Regions from separate parts of the Streptomyces sp. NPDC052079 genome, predicted to be linked through region 1. Evidence: riboswitches for the same ligand, from Rfam matches in the RefSeq annotation. Region 1 holds a riboswitch; the other holds the start of a gene.
What was found. Region 1 has a riboswitch for cyclic di-AMP ahead of AB0L56_RS22835 (transglycosylase family protein). Riboswitches for the same ligand answer to the same signal wherever they lie in the genome.
Positions count from the first base shown of each region.

Region 1 (4,523 bases):
CGCGAGCAGCGCCGCCCGGCCGGTCAGCCGGGAGCGGCGGGCCTGCCGCCTGGTCTGCGAGCGGTAGACCCGGGCGGCGGTCTGCTCGCCGATCAGCCGGATCCTGGTCGCGGTGGAGAAACGGTCCCGGCCGGTCACGGAGTCGCGCTCCCGCACAGCACCGCCATGATCCCGCCTCTCGTCTCGCCGTCATACGCGTCTCGTTCACCGTCATACGCGCGTACGTCCCCGCACACGGTACGGGACCGAGTACGGGGACGTACGTACGACGCTGCCTGCGAACCGGCGCTCAGTCCTCGGAGCGGAACCGCGGGAACGCGCTGCGGCCGGCGTACACCGCGGCGTCGTCGAGGATCTCCTCGATGCGCAGCAGCTGGTTGTACTTGGCGACGCGCTCGGAGCGGGCCGGGGCCCCGGTCTTGATCTGGCCGCAGTTGGTGGCGACCGCGAGGTCGGCGATGGTGACGTCCTCGGTCTCGCCGGAGCGGTGGGACATCATGCACTTGAAGCCGTTGCGCTGGGCCAGCTCGACGGCGTCCAGGGTCTCGGTCAGCGAGCCGATCTGGTTGACCTTGACCAGCAGGGCGTTGGCGGCGCCCTCGTCGATGCCGCGCGCGAGACGCTCGGGGTTGGTGACGAACAGGTCGTCGCCGACGAGCTGGACCTTGTCACCGAGCTTGGCGGTGATGGTCTTCCAGCCCTCCCAGTCGTCCTCGAACAGCGGGTCCTCGATGGAGACGAGCGGGTACGCCTCGACGAGCTCGGCGTAGTACTCGGTCATCTCGGCGGCCGAGCGCGTCTTGCCCTCGAAGGTGTAGGAGCCGTCCTTGTAGAACTCGGAGGCGGCGACGTCGAGCGCGAGGGCGATCTGCTCGCCGGGGGTGTAGCCGGCTTCCCTGATGGCCTCGAGGATGAGGTCGAGGGCCTCACGGTTGGAGCCGAGGTTGGGGGCGAAGCCGCCCTCGTCGCCGAGGCCGGTGGCCAGGCCCTTGCTCTTCAGGACCTTCTTCAGCGTGTGGTAGACCTCGGCGCCCCAGCGCAGGGCCTCGGAGAAGGACTCCGCGCCGATCGGGGCGATCATGAACTCCTGGATGTCCACGTTGGAGTCGGCGTGCGAGCCGCCGTTCAGGATGTTCATCATCGGCACCGGCAGCAGATGCGCGTTCGGACCGCCCAGGTAGCGGAACAGCGGAAGGTCGGAGGCCTCGGAGGCGGCGTGGGCGACGGCGAGCGAGACGCCGAGGATGGCGTTGGCGCCCAGGGAGCCCTTGTTGTCGGTGGCGTCCAGGTCGAACATCGCCTGGTCGATCAGGCGCTGCTCCGTGGCGTCGTAGCCGACGAGCTCCGGGCCGATCTGCTCGATGACGGCCAGTACGGCCTTCTCGACGCCCTTGCCCAGGTAACGGTTGGCATCGCCGTCACGGAGTTCGATGGCCTCGAAGGCGCCGGTGGAGGCGCCGGACGGGACGGCGGCACGACCCGTGCTGCCGTCGTCGAGGCCGACCTCGACCTCGACCGTGGGGTTGCCTCGGGAGTCCAGGATTTCCCGGGCTACGACGACGTCGATGGACGGCACGAGCATCTCCTTCTTGGATGTGACGCGGGTGAGCAAGGCCACGGAGGTCTTGCGAGACCGAGCCTAACCGGCTCCGGGCGATCGGCCATCCGGCCGCTCACCCCATGGACAGAACCGAGCGTAGATTGTTTTTGATCGGAACAAAGGCGGTTCCGGAAACCCCGACCGGAAAGTCTTCCCCCGCGCATGACCCCGCCCCGGTGCGTACGGGGGATGACGCACCGGGGCGGGGAGCCCGTGGGGACGGGGAGGGACCTGCGGCGTTGCCCTACTTCAGGTGCAGCTGCTGGCCCGGGTAGATGAGGTCGGCGTCCTGGACGATGTCGTCGTTCAGCTTGAACAGCTCAGCCCAGCCGCCCTTGACGTCGTGCTCCTCGGCGATGGAGCTGAGGGTGTCGCCCTTGACGACCTTGTACTCGCCGTCGCCCTTCTCGACCTTCTTGCCGGTGGGGGTGGTGACGGTCTTCTTCTCGGCCTTCGGCTCGGCCTGCTTCTCGGCGGCCGGGCGCTCGGTGGAGCGCGAGGCCTTCTGCTCGGTCTCGCGGGGCTGGGTGTTCTGCGCGGAGCCGGCCGAGTCGCCGGTGTAGGCGGCGTTGGAGAGGCCCTTGCCGCAGACCGGCCAGGCGCCCTTGCCCTGGCCCGCCAGGACCTTCTCGGCGATCTCGATCTGCTGGGCCTTGGTGGCATGGTCAGCGCTGGGGGCGTACTTCGTGCCGCCGTAGCCGGCCCAGGTGGAGGCGGAGAACTGCAGACCGCCGTAGTAACCGTTGCCGGTGTTGATGGACCAGTTGCCGCCGGACTCGCACTGGGCGACGGCGTCCCACTCGGACGCGGTGGCGGCGGAGGCGCTGCCGGCCGCCATCAGCGGGGCGGCGACGGCGGCGGAGGCGACACCGGCGATGGTCATCGCGCGGGTGCCCTTGGACGGACGACGGTGCTTGCCCTTGCCGGAAAACAGCATGGTGGATCCCCTCACCGACGCCTGCGAGGTGAGCTGTCGGGTTCGGGCCGGTTGAGTTGCCCGGCCGCGTCCCTCCCGGGAGGCGGCTTCACCCCAAGCCCGAACCGGTGTCAATCACCGGAAAGGGCACTTACCTTGGGTCCCCCGCTCCTGCCTACGGCGCATGACGCGACGACTGTTCCCGTGCTGCCGCTGGCAGGATTCGGCGTGGCGGCAGCCGGGGCCCGCGATGGCGAGCGGTCACGACCGTAGACACGCGATTCACGGAATATCAAAGAGGATCAGCGCTTCTGAGACCTATCTCTCACGGCCTTTACACCGGACATTCGGCGCGAATCATGCCGTCAACCGGCCCCGCGTCCGGGCGATTTCGGATGTCACTTTTCGCCCGCTTCGGTCCCGACCTCGAGCTCCTGACCCGGCAGGATGTAGTCCGGGTCGGCGCCGATGAGCTGGGCGTTGACGGCGTACAGCGCACGCCATCCGCCGTCGACCGCAAGGGAGTCGGCGATGGACGAGAGGTTGTCCCCGGAGTCCACGGTGTAGGAGCCGCCGGTGCTGCCCCAGGCGTCGAGACCGCGCGCGTGCCGGCCGGACGACTCGGACGCACGCTCCTCGTCCTCACCCTCCTCGGCGCCGGCGCCGCGGTGGCGACCGGTTCCCTCGTCACCACTGTCCGCTGAAGAACCGCCGCTCTGCACCGTCTTGTCCGGCTTGTCACCGTCGGGGGTGGCAGAGGGGGAGGCACTGACGTCCGCACTCTTGTCGCCACCGTCGCTGCCCGAAGGGGCGTCCGATTCAGTCGACCTGCCGGATTCATACGATGCGCCGCCGGCGCCCTCCGGCGTCTTGTCCTTTCCGTCCGCACCGGACGACGGGTCGGCCGTGGCCGACGGAGAGGCGGAAGCGGATGCGTCGCCGGAGTCCGGCGAGGCGGACGTACCCGTGTCGACGTCGGCCGCGGGAGCGTTCTGCTCCAGGCCCGCGAGCAGGCCGCAGGTGCGCCATGCTCCGACACCCTGGTCGGCGAGGATCGCCTCGGCGACGGCTATCTGCTGATTGCGGCTGGCCTGGTCGGCGCTCGGCGCATAGTCCAGGCCGCCGTACTTCTCCCAGTCGTCCTGGGTCAACTGCAGGCCGCCGTAGTACCCGTTGCCGCTGTTCTCGCTCCAGGAACCACCGCTCTCGCACTCGGCGACCCGGTCCCAGGTGGAGCCGTCGGCCGCGCTGGCGCTGCCGGCCGCGAGGAGCGGGATCGCGATGGCGGAGCCGGTCACTCCGGCCGCGACGAGGAGAGCCGGAGCCTGGCGGGGGCGGCGGTGCCGACCGTTCCCGGAGAGCATGCGAAGACCTTTCACACGACAGCGATGAACCGGCGCGGCGAAGGAGCCCGAGACGGAGCGCCGCACTTGAAGGGTGAAGGTATCGGCAGTCGATCACTTGTCACAAGTTAATGCCGCGCAGATCACGTGAAGATCACAGAGTTGAGCGCGTGTCACGTTTGCGCTGGCCCGAGCGGGGGCAAAGACCGGAGCCCGGTCCGTCACTTTTGCGGTGGGGTGAATTCCACCGGAAGTGTGCGCAGTCCGCGCATAATGAGCCCGCCGCGCCACCGGAGTTCGTCCGGTTCGACCGCCAGCCTCAGGTCCGGAAGCCTGGTCAGCAGCGTGGCGAGCGCGGTCTGGCCCTCCAGGCGGGCCAGCGGGGCACCCAGGCAGTAGTGGATGCCGTGGCCGTATCCCAGATGCTGGTTGTCGCGCCGGCCGAGATCGAGCACGTCCGGGTCGGCGAACCGGTCCGGGTCCCGGTCCGCGGCGGCGAGGACGACGAGCACCGGGTCGCCCGCCGCGATGCGCTGCCCGCCGATGGTGACCGGTTCGGTGGCGAACCGCCAGGTGGCGATCTCCACGGGGCCGTCGTAGCGCAGGAGTTCCTCGACACCGGTCTCCAGCAGCCCGCGGTCCCCGGCGGCGAGGGCCCACTGCA
Region 1 is NZ_JBFAWL010000017.1:15,158-19,680, forward strand. Features, by position in the region: gene AB0L56_RS22825 (septum formation initiator family protein) at 1-138, opposite strand, end outside; gene eno (phosphopyruvate hydratase) at 290-1,576, opposite strand; gene AB0L56_RS22835 (transglycosylase family protein) at 1,845-2,537, opposite strand; cyclic di-AMP (ydaO/yuaA leader) riboswitch at 2,541-2,709, opposite strand; gene AB0L56_RS22840 (transglycosylase family protein) at 2,915-3,880, opposite strand; gene AB0L56_RS22845 (cytochrome P450) at 4,081-4,523, opposite strand, start outside.

Region 2 (4,523 bases), on a different contig from region 1:
GGCGGTCAGGGTGAGACCGCCGATCCGCGTCGTCTCCTGCCAGTCCAGTTCGCGCAGCCGGCCCTCGGACACGCCCCAGCGCTCCAGGTGCGCGCCCACGCCGAGGGGCACGGCGAACAAGGTGTCCGTGCCGGCCAGTGCCTTGATCGTCGGCAGGTCCAGGTGGTCGTAGTGGTCGTGGGAGATCACGACGACATCGACCGGGCCGAGCGCCGCCAGCGGCAGGGGCGCGGGGTGCAGCCGCTTGGGTCCGGCGAAGGGGAACGGCGAGCAGCGCTCTCCCCACACGGGGTCGAACAGCACCCGCTGCCCGTCGATCTCCGCGAGCACGCTGGAGTGGCCCATCCACGTCAGGCGCAGCCCGGTCGCCGGCGGGCGGTTCAGGTCGGCGAGGGTGGTGGGATGGACCGGGATCGTGCCCTGCGGGGCGCGGAGGGAGCGGGAGTCCTTGTCCAGGAACTGCTTGGCCATGTCCCATCCCGACCCGGAGGGACGCGTACGGGCCTGCCCGCCCGGGTTCTGGAACACGCCGTTCGCGAAGTGCGGGGACCTGCGGATCCGCGCCAGGCGCTCACCGGCCGGCTCCGCGCCGAAGGCCGGCAGCCGCAGGGCGGTCAGCCTCGCCCGGGGGGCGGAAGAAGCGGCCACGGTACCTCCAGATGAAGTCGATCGGAGTGTCCATTATGTGCGGTGGCTCCGCGGACGGGGGCAGTTGTGGAAACAGCCCCCGCGCCCCCAAAGGGGCGCGGGCAACTGCGCGACCAGCCACCCGTACACGCCCCCGCGCGCCAAGCCCCACGCGGACCTCAAGACGCCGCGAGCGCAGCACCCCAAAAGGGGCGCGGGGAACTGCGCGACCAGCCACGCACCACCCACACACGCCCCGCGCGCCCAGCACCCCGCGAACCGCGCCTCACGCCACCTTCGCGATCCGCGACCGGATGTCCTCCGGGGACAGCGTCCCCTTCGCCGTGACGTGGTCGCCCGACGACTCCCCCCGCAGGCGGCGGCCGATCCACGGGACCAGATACTCCCGCGCCCAGTGGACGTCGTCCCGCCGGATCTCCAACGTGCCGCGAGGCGGCAGCGGCGGCCACGGCTGCTCCGGGTCCGCGGGCACCTTCAGGCCGAGGGCGAGGCCCGCGCGCAGCGCGACGCGGGTGTGGCCCTCGGGCGAGAGGTGCAGCCGGTCGGCGTCCCAGGCCCTGCGGTCCTGGACGCTCTTGAGGGACCACAGGTCCAGCACCGTGCAGCCGTAGCGGTCGGCGATGGCCCGTACGTGCCCGTTGTACGTGGCGATCTTGCCGCGCAGATGCCTGAGCACGGGGACGCCGCGGGTGTCGAACCCGGTCGTCACCAGGACCGTGCCGCACACGGCGGTGAGGGCGGCGATCGCCTGCTCGAAGCGCTCGGCGACCTCGTCCGGGTCGGTGCCCGGACGGAGGATGTCGTTGCCGCCCGCGCAGAACGAGACCAGGTCGGGGGCGAGTTCGACCGCCACCGGGAGCTGGTCCGCCATGATCTGGTCCAGCAGCTTTCCGCGCACCGCGAGATTGGTGTACTCGAAGTCCCCCTCGGGCCGGCGGTCGGCGAGAAGCACGGCGAACCGGTCGGCCCAGCCGACGAACGCCCCGTCGGGGCCGGGGTCACCCACGCCCTCGGTGAAGCTGTCCCCCACCGCCACGTACGACCCGATCACTCTTCTGCTGTCATTCTTCGAATCGTCTGCCACGGCAGATCATGATTCACCGTGGAATGTGACCTACGCGACCGTAGGCGAGCGTTGACGTGCGGTGAGATAAGCCACTCTCAGAATGTCGCCCGGTCCGGAATACACCGGAGGCCGGACCCGTGGATGGGGTCCGGCCTTCGGTGCGCGTGTCAGGAAGGTTGCCGCAGGGGGTCAGATGGAGACGCCCTTGGAGCGGAGGTAGGAGAGCGGGTCCACGTCCGAGCCGTAGTTCGGGGTGGTGCGGATCTCGAAGTGCAGGTGCGGGCCGGTCGAGTTGCCGGTGGAGCCGGAGAGACCGACCTGCTGGCCGGCGCTCACGGTCTGGCCGGCCGAGACCGACAGCGAGGACAGGTGGGCGTACTGGGCGTAGTGGCCGTCGCTGAGCTGGATGACGACCTGGTTGCCGTACGCGCCGGCCCAGCCCGCGGAGACGACCGTGCCGGAGCCGACGGCCTTCAGGGAGGTGCCGGTCGGGACGCTGAAGTCGACACCGGTGTGGTAGCCGCTGGACCACATGCCGCCGGCCACCTTGTAGGCGGTGCCGATGCCGCCGCCGGGCACCGGGGAGCTGTAACCGGAGGCGGCCGGGGAGGACGGCTGCGGCTGCTCGGCCGGCTGCTGCGCCGGCTGCTCGGCGGGCTTCTCGGCCTTCGCCGCGGCAGGCTTCGGAGACGCCGGCGCAGTGGACTTCTTCGGCGTGGCCTTGGCGGCCTCACCGTCGATGGTGAGCTTCAGACCGGGGTGGATGAGTGCCGGGTCGTCGCCGACGGCCTCGCGGTTGTCCGCGTAGAGCTGCTTCCAGCCGCCGTCGACGTTCTCCGTCTCCGCGATCTTCGCCAGGTAGTCGCCGGCCTTCACGGTGTACGTGCGGACCTGGTCGCTCTTTTCGGCGGTGGCCTCGTGGCCGCCGGCGGAAAGGGACTGGACGGCCTTTTCGGGGGCCGCCTGCGGCGTGGCGGCGTTCGCGCCGGTGGCGCCGAGAAGCGGCAGGGCGAGTGCGGCGCCACCGGTTCCGGCGACGGCGATGGAGCGGGTGAAACGCTGAGCCTTGGGACGGCGGTGCTTACCCTTCGCGGGCATGACGAATTCCTCTCCGGCGCCTGCGAGGTGAGCTGTCGGGTTCGGACTGGAGATGTCCGGCCGCGATATCACGCGACTTAACCCCAAGCCGTTCCGGAGACCGGAACAGGCAGTCTTACCTGTGGGTCCCCCGCTCCTGCCGTACACGGGTCAGTGTGTGCGGGCTCCGGGCGGCGGCAGGATTAGGCGTCCGTCCGGATCGGTCGTGAACGTAAGCGACCCGGATGCGACGGGACAAGCGGCAGTTCGCCGCGAAGGTGCTTTTTCCGTGATCCACAGGAGGAATTGACGTCACCGAGCGTCAATCGTGATGCAGAGGGCCCACGAATTCCCTTGTTATTGCGCTTGATTACGTGAGCATGGCGATAACACATCGTCACGGATATGACGCTGCTCACGCACCCCACTCCCATTTCTCCTGCTTTGGTGGCATGTTATAGCGAAGCGACCTAATCGGACACAACGCCTCAATCATGCGATCACAGGCATGCGCATCCTGGGCGCCTGGGCGGCCGGGCCACGCCTGTGGAGAACTCATTGCCCCAGGCAGGCATGTCGTATCGTCAGGTGATGCCCGCCGACGAGCAGCGGCGGCGGCGCCGAGTGGGAGGAGTCCCCGTGACGCAGCAGATCCCGTCGACCGAACCCGAGCTGGCCGGAGTACGCAACTTCCGCGACGTGGGCGGACTGCCGACCGTGGACGGTCGGCGGGTGCGGCACGGGGTGCTGTTCCGCAGCGGTCACCTGGCCCATGCGACCGCCGAGGACGCCGTCTTCCTGTCCTCGCTCGGGCTGCACACGATCTTCGACTTCCGCAACGCGGCGGACCAGAAGCTGGAGGGGCCGGACGTCGAACTGCCGGGCGTGCGCAATCTGAACCTGCCGCTCAGCGACCCGGCCGACGGCGCCGAGTTCTGGAAGATGGTCCGCGACGGCGACCTGGACCAGCTGCGCTCGGTCCTCGCGGACGGCAAGGGCGCGGACCGGATGATCACCTCCTACCGGATGATCATCACGGAGCGCACCGCCGAGCACGCCCAGGTGCTGCGCTCGCTCGCCGAGGACAGCGTCCCCGTGCTGATGCACTGCGCGGCGGGCAAGGACCGTGCGGGACTGTCCGTGGCGGTGACGCTGCTCGCGCTGGGCGTCGAGCGGGACGCGATCGTCGACGACTACCTCAAGTCCAACGCCAAGCACCGCCGTTACAAGGTGCACCGCAGCGGCAGCTCCGCCTCGGCCTACTCCTCCGAGGTCATGGAGCTGCTCAGCCCGCTGTTCGACGCCCGGGCGGAGTACCTGTCGGCCGCCTTCGAGACGGTGGAGGAGACCTGGGGCGGGGTCGACGCCTATCTGGAGCAGGGGCTCGGCCTCACCCCCGGGGCCCGGGAGCGGCTGCGCGAGCGCATGCTCGACTGAGGCGGGCACCCGCCCCGGCGTCTACTTCTTGGGGGCTATCTCGAACAGGAAGTAGATGAAGGCCGCGAAGAGGTGCCCCACCACCACGTAGATGAACAGCCGCACCCACAGGGCCCGTGGGAACTTCTCCTCCATGTCCTTACCAGTCATGTCGCTTCTCCGTGGATCGGGCCCAGGCACAGCGCGGCCGTGGGACTCTGCAGCAGGGTGTGGACGAACAGCAGTTCGACCCCGTCGGGGTCGGCTGCGGCAATACGGTGCGGGGTCAGCGAGTCGAAGTGCGCGCTGTCGCCCG
Region 2 is NZ_JBFAWL010000021.1:50,315-54,837, forward strand. Features, by position in the region: partial or broken gene AB0L56_RS25430 (MBL fold metallo-hydrolase) at 1-648, opposite strand, end outside; gene AB0L56_RS25435 (SGNH/GDSL hydrolase family protein) at 914-1,699, opposite strand; gene AB0L56_RS25440 (peptidoglycan DD-metalloendopeptidase family protein) at 1,904-2,812, opposite strand; cyclic di-AMP (ydaO/yuaA leader) riboswitch at 2,817-2,978, opposite strand; gene AB0L56_RS25445 (tyrosine-protein phosphatase) at 3,431-4,228, shown strand; gene AB0L56_RS25450 (DUF6126 family protein) at 4,250-4,378, opposite strand; gene AB0L56_RS25455 (XRE family transcriptional regulator) at 4,375-4,523, opposite strand, start outside.
Region 2: it holds a riboswitch for cyclic di-AMP, as region 1 does, so the genes downstream of both, AB0L56_RS25440 (peptidoglycan DD-metalloendopeptidase family protein) here and AB0L56_RS22835 (transglycosylase family protein) in region 1, are expected to answer to the same signal.